DNA from 3 places in the Robertmurraya mangrovi genome. Region 3 is predicted to be linked to each of the others. Evidence: riboswitches for the same ligand, from Rfam matches in the RefSeq annotation. Region 3 holds a riboswitch; each other region holds the start of a gene.
What was found. A riboswitch is a leader RNA that binds a small molecule or an ion and turns the genes downstream of it on or off. The one in region 3 is predicted to bind cyclic di-GMP.

Region 1 (5,830 bases), on a different contig from region 3:
GAATATCAAAATTTTGAATTCACTTTTCATTGAACAACCGATGTCAAATTTTGTTGAAGTGAGAGGATTTATAGTTAATCAAACGTTTGATTAAATTTTAATAAAACCCCATGCTTATTAGAATTATATTAATCTATCCATGCAAAATATGTAGAATTTAAATAAAAAGCTGTGGCTTAAAAAATCACCTCAGCCTTGATTTTTTATTTAGCTGACAGGTACCTTACACCCCATTATTTCTTCAAAATGTTTAAGGGAAATTAACTCCTCATCCATATATTCATTTAATCCCCATGTTTGATTTAAAAACACTCGAGCTATGATTAATTTTCTATCCCCACCAATAGCCGCATCTTTTAAAGCAACAACACTCTCGTATATCTTTGTCATTAATTTTGCAACACGTTTGCTATGGTATGTCTGGATATCCACGTCCCCTTTTGACAAGAACACTAATAATTCTTTTAAGCTTTCAATCCCTTTGTATATAGGTTCTGTATGTTTAACTAATGTTTCAGGAAGAGCTTCAAGTTCTTTTAAGACCGTTTGTAAAAACCATTCGTGAACTTTGTATTTTTTTATTAACCTAAAAACCTCTAAACCTAATATATTAGCTGTCCCTTCCCATACCGTTAACACTTGGGCATCTCTTAACAGTCTTGGAGTTACGAAATCCTCAATATAACCATTTCCACCGTGCATTTCAATTGCTTCATGTGAGAAGTGTATAGCTTGCTCTGCTGATTCCATCTTTAACAAGGCAATTAGTAGTCTGTTCATGGCTCTATCTTTTTCTGAGATAGCCGAATCATCCCCGACCATTTGATCAAACATGGCAACTAGAGAAAAAACAGCAGATGTCTCTACCTCTTGCTTTGCAGCTAGTTTTACTAAACTTTCCTTTATCATAGGAAATTCTGCTAAGTACTGACCAAATGTATGACGTGTAAAAGCATATTTTTTAGCTTCAAGAAATGCCCTCTGCATAATTCCTATCGATGCAATTGCATTACAAACGCGAGATAAGTTTAGAGCTTCCATCATATAGTAAAAGCCTCTACTTGAATCTCCAACTACAAATGCTTCTGCCCCGTTAAAAACAACTTCTGCAGATGGAACGGCCCTTACTCCGAGCTTATCTTTTAATCTTCTAATTTCTAGATGATTTAATTCCCCGTTATCTTTACGCCATGGAACTAAAAATAAACTTAATCCTTTTGTTCCAGGAGGGGCACCTTCCATTCTAGCTAAAACCATTGCCACCCCGCATTGCCCTGCATTTGAGGCAAAATATTTCTCACCATAAATACGATATTGTCCATTTTCTAATACCGCTTTTACCTCATTTGCCCCTACGTCAGATCCCCCTTGACGTTCCGTTAAAAAGGTTGCTCCTTCAAACAACTCAACATCACCCGTTGAAACAACATGCGGTAAATATTTTGATTTAAGCTCTTCATCTGCATAATGATCAATCAAATAGGCTGTAGCCATTGTTAAGGTTACAGGACAATAAAATCCGGGTTCGGTTTGAGATAACAAATATCCTTGTGCATAGGAATAAATGTAGTTCCCTTTATGACCTAATTCAGGAATTTCCTTATGTACATAACCAACAATTCCAGCGTGATAGGTTTGCTCAACCGTTTTCTTGTAACCCTCGTTCACCCACACATGAGAAATATCATTTCCCATCTGATCATACTTAATCAGCTTAGGTTGCCCTTCTCGGTCCGTGTGGGCTGCCCTCTCATCAATCTCCGTTCCACAAAGTTCTCCAAACTGGTCTAACTCTTTGTCTGCCCATTCAAAAAAGGACTCATCTAAATATTGTTTAAGAATAAATTTCAAATTAGGATCTTCGTTATAAAAGTTCATCGTTCATCACCCTTTTAATAAAATAAAAACATTAACAAAATATTCTGTTAATTAATTATAACATTTCTATTAACACCAGACTTACCTATAAATGTAATTCACTACTTTTTGTAAACTAGTAATATAAATAGTTAACATTTGTGATAAAATAGTTATAAAATCACATAGAACAATCTGTTCTAAATATGGAACTATTTGAATTTATTTGATATGATTAAATTATATATAGACAAAGGTGTGTGAGACTTTATGATCGGTGATCGCGTTAAGAAACTTCGCCAAGAAAGAAAACTATCCCTATCAGAATTAGCTGAGCAAGCTGGGGTCGCAAAGTCTTATTTAAGTTCATTAGAACGTAACTTACAAAGAAATCCTTCTATACAATTTCTAGAAAAAATTTCTGCTGTCTTACATGTACCTGTGGACCATTTAATCCATGAACAGCCAAACAAGGATGAGTTAGATTCTGAGTGGCTTAAAATTGTAAAAGAGGCAATGGATTCCGGGGTATCAAAGGATCAATTTCGTGAATACCTTGAGTTTAATAAATGGAGAGCCAATCAAAGTAAATAAATGTGAAATAATGATATACTATGTATTGAACCTGTCTTGGCAGGTTTTTATTTTTTTCAAACAAAGGCTGTATTCGTAATGATTATTGTTATTTGTAAAAATCCAAAAGCCGATTTTTACCCTTAATAGTTAAAGAGTGCTACAAATTTAGATGGTAAGGCTTTTTCTAAAACTGATAACCTTTTAAGCCCAATAAAGCATGATATATTATAGGCAAAATTATATATGTGAGAAGCAACAAAGTTTTAGAAAAGAGCCTAAACAAAAAAGCATTTCTCAAAAGAAATATCCCTTTTAAGAAACACTTAGCTTTAACAATATTCATCTGTCTATAGCTTTAGCGATTCTCAATAGTCATTTCCTTCATGCCATTTTGACTTAGAAATTCTTTAATGTCTTCTTTTTGTAACCCTAACCTCCTAGCCTCTAATATCAGCTGCATCCATTCAAAGTCAAGTTCCTCGATGACCACTCTAGATTCAATCACATTCTTTCCCCCCAAAATACGATTCGTATTCCAGGCAGTCCAGCCATCATAGCGCTAGTTTCTAACTACCTTAGACCCGAGACTTTGCGTCCCTACCTTTCAATAGGTTTGCCTTTTTCTGTATCTAATGACTTGCTTCCTTACTCCCTATTTATAGTTTACTAGGTTCGGTTCATTATCATGCGGGTTTTTTGTCAATTATAAATATTTTGTGAACTCCTTTCTTCTACAATTCTTGTCATTTTTATACAATATTACGCTATCATATTCTTTATAAAGGTAAATAAGTCAAAAAGTCACTAGGGGGATTTAGACTTATTTGCTATTTTTCATCGAATAATTTTTTTGAACTTTGTCTCCATATAGGACTTTAGTCATTGACAAACTTGTCTTTTTGTTTATACATTTTTAACTTCTTGCTAGACATATTCACATGTATCCTTTCAAAAGTGATGGCATCAAAGAACGGATGATTGGTTAAATCGTTCCCACAAATCGGACAGGCCCACTCACCAAACTCACTACTACTATAAGAAGATCTTAGACACTTATCGCAATCTTTACGGTACATTCTCCTCACCTGTCTTCATGGTTTTTAAAAGCATGTTAACAAAAGAACCTTTATCACAAACAAATCAATCAGTGTTCGACCTAATGAACTTAGGATCATCCAACAAATCTTCTTATACTAAATATGCAATCAAAGTAGATTCATTCTAGGTAATAACACCTTCCTTACTTCAGTTCCTTAGACCTAAGAACACACCAAAACGTTCTTAATAATGAATTATATATTCTATTTTATTGGTTTCATCTATAAAATAGAATGGCACTCAGTTATTTTTGTTCATTTTATCGAACGATTAAATGTAAAAAAAACACTATATTGAACAGGGTAAACAAAAAAAAACGAGCCTTTATTAATTCCTAAGGCTCGTCCAACATATTTTTATTGTTTATTTAGGCTTACTGCGATTTGCGCTCCTACTTCTGCATTGTGTTTTACTAAGGCAATATTGGCTGTCAAGCTAGCTCCTTCAGTCAGTTCTTTCACTTTTCCTAATAAGAAAGGAGTAACCTTTTTCCCAGCAATATTATTTTCCTTTGCTTCTGCTAACGCTTGCTCAATAATATTTGTAATGAATGATTCCTCTAGTGCATCTTTCTCCGGAATTGGATTAGCAATCACTACTCCACCATTTAGACCTAAGTCCCATTTCGTTTTTAACATTTTTGCTGTTTCATTTGCATCTTCCACTCGATAATTTACATGGAAAGGACTTGTTCGAGTATAGAAAGCTGGGAGTAAATCTGTTTTATATCCGATAACAGGAACACCGTGAGTTTCAAGATATTCTAGTGTTAATCCAATATCTAAGATGGATTTTGCACCTGCACAAACAACGGCCACATTAGTTTGAGCTAATTCTTGAAGGTCCGCAGATATATCCATTGTCGTTTCAGCTTCACGGTGAACCCCTCCGATTCCACCTGTAACAAATATTTTAATATCTGCTAATGCTGCACAAATCATGGTAGCAGAAACAGTTGTTGCACCATTTTTCTTGTTAGCCAACAAGTACGGTAAGTCTCTTCTACTTGCCTTCTCCACTTCTTTACTTTGAGCTAAAAACTCTAATTCTTCATCAGACAATCCAATTTTTATCTTTCCATTTAATATAGCGATAGTAGCAGGTACCGCTCCCTTTTGGCGAATGATTTCCTCAACTTCTTTTGCTGTTTGTACGTTCTGTGGATAAGGCATTCCATGTGAAATAATCGTTGATTCTAGAGCAACAACGGGCAGATTTTTTTCTCTTGCTTCAGCAACCTCTTTAGAATATTCAAGATAATTATTTAACATATTTATTCTCCTTTAAGGAAATTTTATTTAAAAATATTGACTATTTGTTTCCTCTATTTTACTTGGACTCAAGTTAGAATTAACCGTTTCTTTTGATTGTAAAGTTAAGATCGAACAGGTCATTCCAACTTTACATGCATTTTCAATATTTACCCCTTTTAATGAAGCATACATAATCCCGGCTACCAAGGAGTCTCCAGCACCTGTTACGTCTACCACTTCTACTTTAGGAGGAATTAAAACCCCTGATCCAAGATCTTTCGTATAGTAGATTAGCCCTTTATCGCCTCTTGTAATAATGACTTTCTCTACGCCTTTTTCCATGATGATCTCAGCGGCTTTAAATAAATCAGCTTCACTGGAAATTTTATAACCTGCGAGAGCTTCTGCCTCGTCTTGGTTAGCAATTAGCCACTTAACACCTTTTAAGCTTACTGGAAGTCGCTTTACTTTCGGTGTGGAAACTGTTGTTATACAAACGGGAATATTCTCTATTTCACAGCGAGTGATTATTTTCTCTAAAACATCTGCTGGGAAGTTTGTATCTATCATCACCAGTTCTGCAGAAGCAAAGTAACCCCACTTCTCATCTACAAAATCAGGATTAATGGAATCATATATAGACATACTAGCAAATGCCACTTGTAATTCTCCATCTTTATCAAGAACAGCTGTGTAAGTACCTGTTGATTGATTAGGAAGTTTTTGTGAAGGATCTACTTCTACAAAAGTTGCTGTTTTTTCGAGTAGCCATTTCCCCTCATGATCCTCTCCAACTACAGTCATTAAGGAAACATCTACATCCAGTCTCCCCAAATTCTCAGCTATATTACGTGCCACTCCACCACAAGAGGCGGAGCTATTAACAGGATTAGATGTGTGATTAACTAACTCTTCTAGCATCTGAAACTTTCTATCAATATTTGCTCCTCCTACGCAAAGAACTCTCTTTTTCTTTGGGATTACATATGCTCTACCTAGGAGTTTTCCTTGCTTTGTTAAAGAAGATACATAACCTGCAACAGCTG
Region 2 (5,830 bases), on a different contig from region 3:
AATTCATATACATCTACATCATGTTGATATTCTAACTTTGCATTAAATGGTTTTCCCGATGTAAGTGCGTACGCAGTTTCTTGTGTATCGTTAGGCTCAAATGATTTGTCATGACTTACTTTATCAGGGAATGTAGCCTTGAATAGATACTCTGTGTCTTCAGAATATTGATTTTTAGGTGAGTAAACCACTACATAATATCTTCCTTTATCTTTAACAGTATGAGAGACATGATCCCATGACGTTAAGAGACTCGTTCTCAGTTCACTAAATTGCTCATTATAAACTACCACTCTATAATCATATGGTAGATTATCAATCCAAACCTTTATTTCTCCTGCTTTTTTCACATCTAACATATATACATCTTGATCAAAAGATGAATCAATTGTTGCTTTATAAATTTTCCCTGATTTCACTGAATAAGCATTTTCTTTTGTATCATTAGGTTCCAAACTACTATCATGAACAGTTGTATCAGAAGGGTAAGTCACTTTTAATTTGTATTCTTTAGAAGAAGAATATGAACCATTACTTTTTACTTGTATAAAATAGGTACCAGCATCAGATATTTCATATTCCGCCATACTAGCTTGATCAGCGTTGTCGTAATTTTTTCTTAATACATATAGATTATTTGAATCCGCATCGAACAATGAAGCCTCGTAATCAAATGGAAGATTTTCAAGGCTGACCCTAACTGTCCCTTCCTTTTTAATCTCAAACTTGTACCAATCATCATCTTTTCCATGTTCAATTTTGGCGTAAACAGGTTTACCAGATGAAATAGTTACTGCTTCACTTGCTGTGTCATTTGCAATTGGATCATTTGCTGCATTAACAGTAAATGTAAGATGACAAACTAAGAAAATTGTAATAACCAAGCCTCTAAAAAACGGTTTCATTGTTTATTCCTCCTGTGAAGTTTAATTGGTGAGTGCCATTTACCTATCGCCAATCGATTACCTTAATAATTCCATTATATGAAATATATGACTAGAATTAAATAATTCCAATATAATTTCTATAAAGTTACTTTTATATTATATTTATACTATCAATAAAAAAGAGAGTTCCTAAACAAGAACTTAATTTCTCACAAACACTAGTTAAGAAAGAGTATAAATTCAATAAAATGAATGAGAAATAATAAATAAAGATGTTGAGACTTACAGTCAGCTGATGTCCTCAAGGAGAAAGTTTAAAAAGAGATCTTGAGATATGTTTACGATACGGTTAACAAAATCACAAATATCAATAAAGGGGGAAAGAGCTTTTATATCAGTATTAAACCAAGACTTACTAACAAGACTTACTAACAATATGTATTAGGGTAAAGAGGTAAGCCTAGCCGTCTAGCCATTATAAATATTCTTATTTAAATGACATAGATTAGATAGCATCTTTAAAAAAAATAAAAAGAGAGACAACTAGTCTCTCCTCTCCATCTATCTATATTATTTATGTGAGCTATAATTCTTTTCACCAAGTGTATAAGTGAAAGTCACCATTTCTCCACTATTATCCTTTTTAACATACAGTGTATCGCCAGCCGGTACAGTAAGTGTTCCAGTTTGTCCTTTATTAGATGTATATGTAACAACTACATCTATCATATTAGGGTTTGAAACAGCTATAGTACGGGAATCCGCCGTATCTAGGTTTTGTTGGACCCCTATAGTTAATTCCAAGTTGTTAGAAGCTTGTTCATCTGTTACAGCTGCAATGTTAGCTACTTTTACCTCAGCTTCTTCTTTTCCTTCTACCGCTGCTGCATTTGCAGCTAATGCTGTTTTTAGGCTTTCAATATCTGCATTTGCTTGCTGCACTTGTGACTCAAGATTATTGATTCTCTCATTTTTGTTTTTAATAATTTTGTTAGCAGATTGAATATTGCGATATGCCTCATTCTCCGCTAAAACAATATTATCATTTGCTAGGTTTAGCTTGTCCGAAAGAGTTTCAACTTGACCTTGCAATGTCGTACCAAATTCTTTAATCGTGTCTAGATGTTGTGTACCTGTGTATGTTGCTACTCCTGTTGCTAAACTTCCTGCTACCAATACGCTTGCTACCTTACCTGAAATTAAACCCATGTTAAATCTCCTCCAATTTTTTATATTGGAGGTCGGTTGCACTACTGACTCCACATATTCCAAGTGCCCAAATACAGAATAAGCTTCAACGTCTCCTTCCAATGATTAACATGTTTTACAACGTTTACAATATGATTATAAGCCTAAATACTAGATTTGTGGCTAAAGAAAAATCGTAAAATTACCATATAATCCCACAAATATTTTCAAAATTTGCGTAATTATTTTTCGAATTTTTGATGGATTTGTCGAGAAAACAATTATAGGCTTAATTCTATTTTTTAGAATTTGGGTAAAAAAGCACAAAAAAAATTCATAAACTATCTATTTTTAATAGAATCATTGCTTTTATCCAGATAAGTTAACTGGCAGGATCTATTATTTTTTTGTCTCAAAATAAACTAGTTTATCACTACAGGACTTTGCATACTCATTCATATTCTACTAATTCTACTTTTACTGACATTAATAGGCATCGTACTAGCTTTATGTTCTTGAGTACTAATTTGACTAATAAACTGGTTAATTAGAATGTTATTCCTAAAATATTTATAGTTAAATATAAGGGATTTTTTAAAAATTATGGGATAAAAAGTAAACTAGTGGTATATTTTTAATGGATTCATCTGCAAATAAATTAATAAGGAGGTATTTAAACGGAAAGTGTCTATATATAAATATATAGACTAGACTCCTAGGCAACATCAGCTAGAGAATATAGTTGTTTCCAATAGACAAGGAGGAAATTAAATTGAAAAAGTTTAATTTGAATGTATTTATTTACACCACCCTACTTACCTTATTAGTAACATTTATTGTACCTACTAATTTACAGGCTTCCGCTTCAACAGGTAACTTCAACTTAACCATTCTACATACTAATGACACACATGCTCGTGTAGAACAACAACCACGATTATTTACCGCTGTTAATACTCTACGCAGTCAAAAAGCAAACACATTACTAGTTGATGCTGGAGACGTTTTCTCAGGAACATTGTATTTCAATAAGTTCAATGGTTTAGCAGATTTATATTTTATGAATTTATTAGGTTATGATGCTATGACATTTGGAAACCATGAATTTGATAAAGACTCTGTCACACTTGCCAATTTTATTAGACAAATGAATTTCCCGATGGTATCAGCAAACGTTAACGTTACAAAAGATGCATACTTAAGCCCTTTATATAGAGATTTCACAGGTAATCCTGCGGAAGGTGGAAAAATTTATCCTTCCATCATTAAAACAATCGGTGGGGAAAAGGTCGGAATCTTTGGGTTAACAACAGAGGAGACTTCTATTCTATCTAGCCCTAGTAAGGATATTGTCTATGAGGATTCCGTTCAAAAGGCTAGATTAACAGTAGACTCATTAAAAAGAGTAGGAGTTAATAAAATTATTGCATTATCACACCTAGGTTATAAGCCTGATATTAATCTTGGGCAGTTGGTTGACGGAATTGACATTATTGTTGGTGGTCACTCTCATACAACGCTTGATAAGCCATATGTAATTAACAAAACAGAGCCAACCCTTATTGTTCAAGCAGGAGAACACTTAAATTTCCTTGGTTCTTTAGATGTAACCTTTAATAGCACTGGTGTTGTGACAGGTTACAATGGTCAACTAGCAGACCTATCTACTTACTCTGAAAATCAACATGTTAAAACGAAAGTAAATGAGTACAAAGCAGAGCTTGAAGAATATACAAAAAGAATTGTCGGAAAAACGGATGTATTTTTAAATGGGGAACGTGCTGACGTACGTACAAAGGAAACTAACTTAGGAAACCTTATTACAGACTCCATGGTTGCCAAAGCAAATCAATTTGTAAAAACTCATATTGCTCTTCAAAATGGTGGAAGCATACGTTCATCTATCCAGGCAGGAGATATCACTTTAGGTCATGTCAAAACCGTTTTACCATATGAAAATACTTTAGTAACACTTGATCTTACTGGCGACGAACTTTGGAAAGCACTAGAACATGGTGTAAGCGGAGTAGAAACAGTGGAAGGGCGATTCCTACAAGTTTCTGGGATTAAATATAAGTTTGATCTAACTAAGCCAGTTGGCAGCAGAGTTTGGTCTGTTGAAGCTAAAACAGATGATGGATTTAAACCTCTTGATAAAACGAAGATATACAGAGTAGCTACTAATGCCTTTACCGCTGATGGCGGAGACGGATTTACGATGTTTAAAAAGGCTAAAGATGAAGGACGAATGAAGGAACTATTCATTGTAGACTATGATGTTATGGTTGATTATTTAAGTAAGTATAGTTTGGTATCCCCTAAGGTAGAGGGAAGAATTATACAGGAAGCTCAAGTCAGTAACGGAGATACTACCGCTCCTAATGCTCCTGTGGTAAACGGAGTTAAAAATTCAGATAAAAAGGTTACTGGTAAAGCAGAAGCTTATACAAAAATCTCTATTTATGTTGGAAAGAATAGAATTGGCTATGGTACTACGAAGAAAGATGGAAAATTCTCTGTTAGTATTAAGAAAAAGCAAAAGGCCGGTACTAATTTAATCGTAACTGCAAAGGATAAAGCGGGTAATGTCAGTAAGGCAATCGAGATTGTTGTTAGTAGCGAAGATAAAGGAAACGGCAAAGGTAGAGGTAAGGATAAAGGAAAAGGAAAAGATAAAGGAAAAGGTAAGGGTAAAAAGTAAAATATAATATAAAACTATTGAGGCCTTCACCACAATATTAATTACTGGTGAAGGCCTATTGTATTGATATGTTGATAGAAAAGTAAATCTATTAAAAAAACAGTGAATATCCTCACTGTTTCTTGTCATTATTTTAATGTTGAACAGGGATTCCTAGAGTTGTATACTGCGGTCCATGTTGAACTGGAATACCTGCTAGTTCTACCACATTTTCCTTACCATGTTGTACTGGAATACCTGCCGTATCAAATCCGAATGTAAAAGTAGCTGCACCAATTATAGTAAGAGCTAAAGCACTTGAGAAAATTAATTTTTTCATATATGACAACACTACCTTTCTAATAATTTAATATAATTCCATTTTATTCTAACACCGTGACAATAATTTTTCCAATTCTTCTTGGAAGATTTGCGCAAAAATTTCATTACCCTGCAATTTTAATATTTTGATAGATTCCTCTATGTAGTTTTTACCCTTTTCAATTTCTTCTAATTTAATATAGTTTTCCCCGGTTTGATAATGAAATTCAGCGAACAAATATAGGAGTTCCTTGTTAATACAGTGGCTGATTCCTTTTTTACTATATTGTAAAGATTCTTCAAAACTCCCTAACTCAGATAATACTTGGGAAAGAGAAAAAAGCACCTTTAAAACTACTCGATCATCTACTATATTTGGAAGCTTCTCCAAACTTGCCAAAGCTGAATTTAAAGTTATTTTTGCATTTTGAAAGTCTTTATTTTCATATAAGATGAGACCAATGCTATTCAGAATTTCAATTTCCCTTTCGGAAAAGTCTTTACGCTTTGAGTTGGTTAACTCTATCGCTTGGTATAAGAATTTCATTGCCTTGTCTGTATTATTTTCAAGATAATAAATACAAATTCCTTTATGCCATAATAAAAATTGCTTTAGGCTAGTATGTTGAAAGCTTGGATTTTCTTCCTCTCTATAAACAATTTCATATATCGCTTTATAATTTCTTTCTCTCTTATACTTATTGATCAACTCTTGAACTGCAACGAAATAATTTTGTTTATTTTTCGACGCCAT
Region 3 (5,830 bases):
TATAAGGTGCACCGAAGCCATAGCCATATCCATATCCAGGGAATCCACCATAAGCATATGGCGGGAAACCACCGTAGAATACCGGACGAGGGGCCAATAACGCTCCACCTATTAATCCACCTGCAACTCCTCCTAATAAACCTCCCAAAAATGGAGCTCCAAAGAAAAAGCGGCTATTTTGATGATATTGTGGACCTCTAACATGATACATTGGGTTACCTCCTTATTTCATTCTAAACATTACCCTACACTACTTCATATGCAGCAAGTACCCATTTGGAGTGGGCTAAGAGGTGATTATATAAAGGGGTCCTTAGAAGAAAGCCTTTTCATATTTGACCATATAAAAAAGCTAACCTCGGAAAGTTACCCTTTGGTTAGCTTTTAAGATCTTTAATTTTTATACTTGCTTTAACATATCAACCGTTTGATCACATTGCTGAAGTGCTTGATTAACGGCTTCCATTGATTGTTCAATACGGTCACGGTTAGAACCTTTTTCAACTGTATTTAATGCCTGCTGTAAACTGCTTTTAGCTTCATTTAATGAAGAGACAGTGTCCTGTACATAACCTCTTGCGTTTTTATCCATATGTATCCCTCCTTTTGTCCATTCAACTATATTGTTCTCTAATTGAAGCTTTTTATGTATTCAATGGGGCAAGTTAAAACAAGGCAAATCATTGTATTTGTAAGTATATAAAAATGTTCGTAAGTGAAATAAAAAATGATTACATGATAGTGTCCCTTCATCCTCCATGTCATATAAATCAATAAATAGCTCTAGAACATCAGGGTCGATATCTTCTACTAAATTGTGTAGTGACAATTTATAAGGTAGACCAGCAGCTAGACTCCAAAATCCCATATATTCTAGAACCTCCCTTATACTTTGCTCATCCAAATGTTTATCCTCACTTTCTTCTCCACTATAGTTATTTTTTCATCATTAGCGAAATTTATCCTATTATATCCAACTTAATAAAAAGGCAAAGGCCAAGCCCCATTTTTGGCACGTATTTAAACATGCTTGTCTATAATATAGTGAGGCTTAAAAGGAGACAGGGTTCATCATGTTCTTAAGCATATAGTAGCTTAAACGGTACTTAGAAGTATCTTTTCTCCTTGAAAAAAGAATGTTAAAAAGGGTGATTACATGGCAGATAAAGATGAATTTTATAAATTATTGAAGATGTTAGGAGCAAAAGCTGAATATCAAATAAATGAGTGGATAAAAGAATGCTTAAACAAAGAGGAAATTATTCAATTATTTAGTAATCAGAGCAGTCACTATTCAAAGGCTATTAAAAACATCCAAGAGAAAGTGGAAACCTTATCTATCCCCTTTAACTTTCCAACAAAGGGTGACGTTGCTTCCCTTGCAAAGTTAACTATTCAAAACGAAGAGAAATTAGAAGCAATAGAAGAGCAGATCAATCAATTAAATGAATTAGTAAGAAAATTAAAAAAGGGTTCGAACATTACCGATAAACTGGATGAAAACGAAACTCAACATTTAACAACCATTGAAAACTTCGATAATAGTAATGAAAATATTTCAACAAACCAACAAAAATCCCTTAAAAGAATTAAAAAACTGAACTTAATCTTGCAAAATCATTCTTCTAGTAATCTTGATTCTCTGTTGACTGCTCTTAAAAAGGAGAATACTAGTGGAAGGAAATAAAGAGATACTACGTTGGAAAGGCTTTTGGAGTGTGTTCGGAGGTCACGAACCTCCCTCTGCTACTACTCCTAGAAAGTCCATTTGGAAAAAGAATAAGACAACCCTATGGTATTATCCTGCAAAAAAGAAAAAGTTCCAAACACCACTTTTTCTAGTTTACTCGTTAGTGAACCAACCTTTTATCCTCGACTTAAGCCCAAATATAAGCTTGATAGAAGCATTTGTGGATGAAGGATATGATGTGTATTTAATCGATTTCGGAATTCCTAGATACGAGGACAAAGATATTACTTTAGATAATTATATTGTGGGATTTATAAAAAAAGGTGTCCAAAAAGCCTTAACACATTCCAAGGCGAAGGATATTACGGTAATGGGTTTTTGCCTGGGTGGTACTTTAGCAGCTATCTACACTGCCATTGCCACTGAACCCATTAAAAATTTGATTCTTACTGTTACTCCAATTGATTTTTCTACTGTTCCTGCTTATGACAAATGGGCTTTGGCACTTAGAAACGAAAAAATCGACTTCGATGAATTCATTGATACTATCGGCCTCATCCCCGCCAACTTTATTGAAGCAGGAGTTAGATTAGTTACCGCACCTGTTTATTTTAGTCATTACTTATCTTTGTTAAATAGAGGGTATGAGAAGCATTATGTTGATAAATGGATATTGTTTAATAAATGGACAAGCGGCCATATTCCTTTCCCAGGAGCAACATTAAAGCAACTTGTAAATGATTTAGGCAAACATAACAAGTTAGTCACAGGAGAGTTAAAAATTAATAATCAGACAGTTGATTTAAGAAATATCAAATCTAATTTACTAGTAGTAGCTTCTGACTTTGATCAACTAGTACCAAAAGAGCAAACCTATCCAATTGTAGAGCTAGCCTCAAGTGAGGATAAAAAATATGAGTTACTACCAAGTGGACATACAGGTCTTACGGCTAAGAAGGGGTTACCTATCTACTTAAAGGAATGGCTTCCGTCTAGATCAAATCCTATATAACGTAAGGAGTGACTAACTACAGATGGTTTATGAAGAGAGTAGTAGTTCAGGTTACCTCGGTTTTACCACTATTGTTTTTAGGAATTCTCTTACCGATTCTAAGCAGGCATGGTTCTGTTCTCTTATACAAGAATATGGCTTAAATTTACTTCTAAACATAAGCACATATGATTTAGTAACATTACTTGAAGATTAAATCGTTTAATATTTCCTTATAAAAAAAGCAACACTCCAGGAGTATTGCTTTAATGTCTTTATTAAACAGCTAATCTAGAATCGGTTAATTTTTTATAGGCAATCGTTAAATTTTGTAAACATTGTGATCGTAATTGTTCGTCGCAAATAAAATCAAACCTTATTTCTTTTTCTAAATTTAAATAGATTTGGGAAGGGACTTCATTTCCCGTTTGTTTGCCACTCGTTAATTCACTTTCAAAATACTCAACTGTACCAAATAATAAACCCACTGCAAGCCTCCACCTTCCAATTTTAAGATAAAAAAAGTTCAAAAAAAAGATTGGTGGATACTTAGTTACAACGGAAGATACAACCATTAACCTATGTGCAACAAGGATCCAATCCTTTTTGGCAACCCGACCGTCATAGTTCCGTGACCTTAGACTCGTGGCTTTGCGTCCTTATTTTTCAATAAGTTTGCCCTTTTACACTTGTATAATTAAAATATAAAACTTTAGCATCATAATTACAACAATTTTCAACAAATTTACACATAAATAGTCATTTCCTCCCAGGCCACAATAAAAATTTCTTAAAGACTGATAAATGGTAAGAATTAGTCGATATAAGGATGGGAGGTGATTTTTTGAATATACCTGCATTATCAATAGGTATGAACCAAGCGGCTCTTGCTGAAAAAGTGAGTATATCGCTACTAAAGAAGGTAATGGATACTGCCCAACAGGACCAAAATCAACTTGTCCAGATGCTTCAAGCACCCCATCCTACCTCGGGGCAAACGATAGATTTAAAGGTATAGAATTTAGCAGAAGGTTTTAGAACTTTAACAGTCCAATGATAAGCTTATGCTAAAAAAAGCTGTCTGTTACTATCAATATAGATAGTACAGACAGCTTTCTCCTTACTTCTTATTCTCTGGAATTGTTTTCAAATAATCTACAGCTTCTTTTAGAGAGGCTACGGGTATAACTTTTAAGGTATAGTTATTTTCTTTCACTTCTTCTAAAGCATCTTTTTCATTTGCATCTACCTCATTGATGTCTTTGGGGACAAAAAAGATATCTATCCCTTCTCTGGATGCTGATGTGACCTTATGCTTAATCCCACCTATTTGACCTACATTACCCATATGGTCTATTGTACCCGTTCCTGCAACTTTATAGCCTTTTGTGTAGTCAATGGATGTGAGCTGATTAAATATTTCTAAAGAAAACATGAGACCAGCAGAAGGACCTCCGATATCTTCACTATCCAGCTCCACTTTCTTATCATTTGTTGTAACGGTAAAATCCTCTTCTGGAATGATTCCTAGACCGACTTTTTCATTCTGTAGACCTATAACCTCGACTTCTTTTGTCACGGTTTTACCATTTCTTTGAACAGCTAAATTCACTAAATCTCCTACTTTTTTATTTTCATCCAAATATCTAGTAAACTCTTGTACTTCTATTATGTTTTTCCCATCAACCATCGTAATGATGTCTCCGACTTGAAGTACCCCTTTAGCCTTGGAATCCTCTCTAATACCTTTTACAAAAATCCCTTGATAATTAATATTTGTTTTAACATTAGCTTGATTAAAACTTGCTACTATGGCATTTTGTTTAGAATCTCTCATCATAAATGACAGTAAATTTGAATATTCTTCGTCCGATAGATCTGCTTGAACCTCGCTAGTTTTTTTAATTTCTGTATAAGGGGTAAGTAATGCATAAGCCAAGTGATAGATATTACTAGCTTCTATTGAAAATATAGTTGTGAGGTAAAAATGACCTTTAGCGTTCTTATTCCCATCTTCAACATTAACTTTTGCAGATAGTTCTTCTACTGAACCAGGCTCATAAATGTAATAAGGAGTTGGAACAAATGCTGCTATTATTAGGAGTAATAATACGAAAATAACAATCTTACGTTTACGTTTCATAAACAATATCCACCTACCATGAAATATTTACTACTATAACTATGTAGTTTTCGACAATTACTGCCAAAAGCCCTTTATCAATGAGATCTATTGTAAATAAAAAATAGAGGCAAAAAGAATCAGTGAGCCTCTATATGTTTTTCTATTTTGTTAATCCCATTCAAAACGCTGTGAACGCCAAGGATCTCCGTACATATGATAGCCATTCTTTTCCCAAAATCCTGGCTTATCAACTGCCGAGAATTCAATTCCTCTTACCCATTTAGCACTTTTCCAGAAATACAGATGGGGAATGACCGCTCTAAGCGGAAATCCATGTTCCGGCGTTAAGATTTCACCATTATGACTATGGGCAAGTAAACTGGTCTCTTTCATGAAATCCTCTAATGGTAGGTTTGTTGTCCAGCCTTCTTCAGCATGTAAAATAACATATTTAGCTTCTTCTAAAATGGATATATGTTTCAACAACTCTTTTACAGAGATCCCTTTCCAAACATTATCTAATTTAGACCAACCCGTCACACAATGAATATCATTCGTATACTCATATTGAGGTAAGTTCATAAATTCTTCATAACTGAATATAATTGATTCTTCAACTGCCCCAAATATTTTTAAACTCCATTTAGACATATCAGAGTAATAAGGGACATTTCCGTGATGAAGGACAGGAAATCCAGTGGTAACATTCTGATCCGGTGGAACCCGACTGTCTAAATTCTTACGTTCCTTTCCAAAGTACATTTTTTTCACCATCCATATGTTAACAACCTTTATTTACCTATAATACAAAAACAGCTCCCAAAAGAGAAGCTGTCTAAATTATAATACCATTGCCGCAATCCAACCAAATACAATAAGCGGAATATTGTAATGGATAAAGGTTGGTACACAAGTATCCCAAATATGATTGTGTTGTCCATCTACATTAAGCCCAGATGTTGGCCCTAATGTACTATCTGATGCTGGAGAACCCGCATCTCCAAGTGCAGCAGCTGTACCAACT

Region 1: it holds a riboswitch for cyclic di-GMP, as region 3 does, so the genes downstream of both, SM124_RS17530 (anti-repressor SinI family protein) here and SM124_RS10075 (hypothetical protein) in region 3, are expected to answer to the same signal.
Region 2: it holds a riboswitch for cyclic di-GMP, as region 3 does, so the genes downstream of both, SM124_RS09000 (hypothetical protein) here and SM124_RS10075 (hypothetical protein) in region 3, are expected to answer to the same signal.

What each region holds. Positions count from the first base shown of each region.
Region 1 covers NZ_JAXOFX010000014.1:30,347-36,176, reverse strand. Annotated here, with positions in the region: gene SM124_RS17540 (acyl-CoA dehydrogenase family protein) at 208-1,878, opposite strand; gene SM124_RS17535 (helix-turn-helix domain-containing protein) at 2,128-2,451, shown strand; gene SM124_RS17530 (anti-repressor SinI family protein) at 2,789-2,938, opposite strand; cyclic di-GMP riboswitch class I at 2,969-3,061, opposite strand; gene SM124_RS17525 (hypothetical protein) at 3,309-3,509, opposite strand; gene SM124_RS17520 (pseudouridine-5'-phosphate glycosidase) at 3,888-4,802, opposite strand; gene SM124_RS17515 (carbohydrate kinase) at 4,830-5,830, opposite strand, start outside.
Region 2 covers NZ_JAXOFX010000004.1:274,809-280,638, reverse strand. Annotated here, with positions in the region: gene SM124_RS09005 (pre-peptidase C-terminal domain-containing protein) at 1-905, opposite strand, end outside; gene SM124_RS09000 (hypothetical protein) at 1,458-2,096, opposite strand; cyclic di-GMP riboswitch class II at 2,119-2,201, opposite strand; gene SM124_RS08995 (5'-nucleotidase C-terminal domain-containing protein) at 2,848-4,776, shown strand; gene SM124_RS08990 (hypothetical protein) at 4,910-5,095, opposite strand; gene SM124_RS08985 (helix-turn-helix domain-containing protein) at 5,144-5,830, opposite strand, start outside.
Region 3 covers NZ_JAXOFX010000005.1:105,391-111,220, forward strand. Annotated here, with positions in the region: gene SM124_RS10050 (hypothetical protein) at 1-211, opposite strand, end outside; gene SM124_RS10055 (hypothetical protein) at 401-592, opposite strand; gene SM124_RS10060 (hypothetical protein) at 653-868, opposite strand; gene SM124_RS10065 (hypothetical protein) at 1,157-1,687, shown strand; gene SM124_RS10070 (alpha/beta fold hydrolase) at 1,674-2,702, shown strand; gene SM124_RS10075 (hypothetical protein) at 2,960-3,169, opposite strand; cyclic di-GMP riboswitch class I at 3,287-3,371, opposite strand; gene SM124_RS10080 (YjfB family protein) at 3,526-3,699, shown strand; gene SM124_RS10085 (SepM family pheromone-processing serine protease) at 3,802-4,824, opposite strand; gene SM124_RS10090 (sulfite oxidase-like oxidoreductase) at 4,975-5,568, opposite strand; gene SM124_RS10095 (Na+/H+ antiporter family protein) at 5,647-5,830, opposite strand, start outside.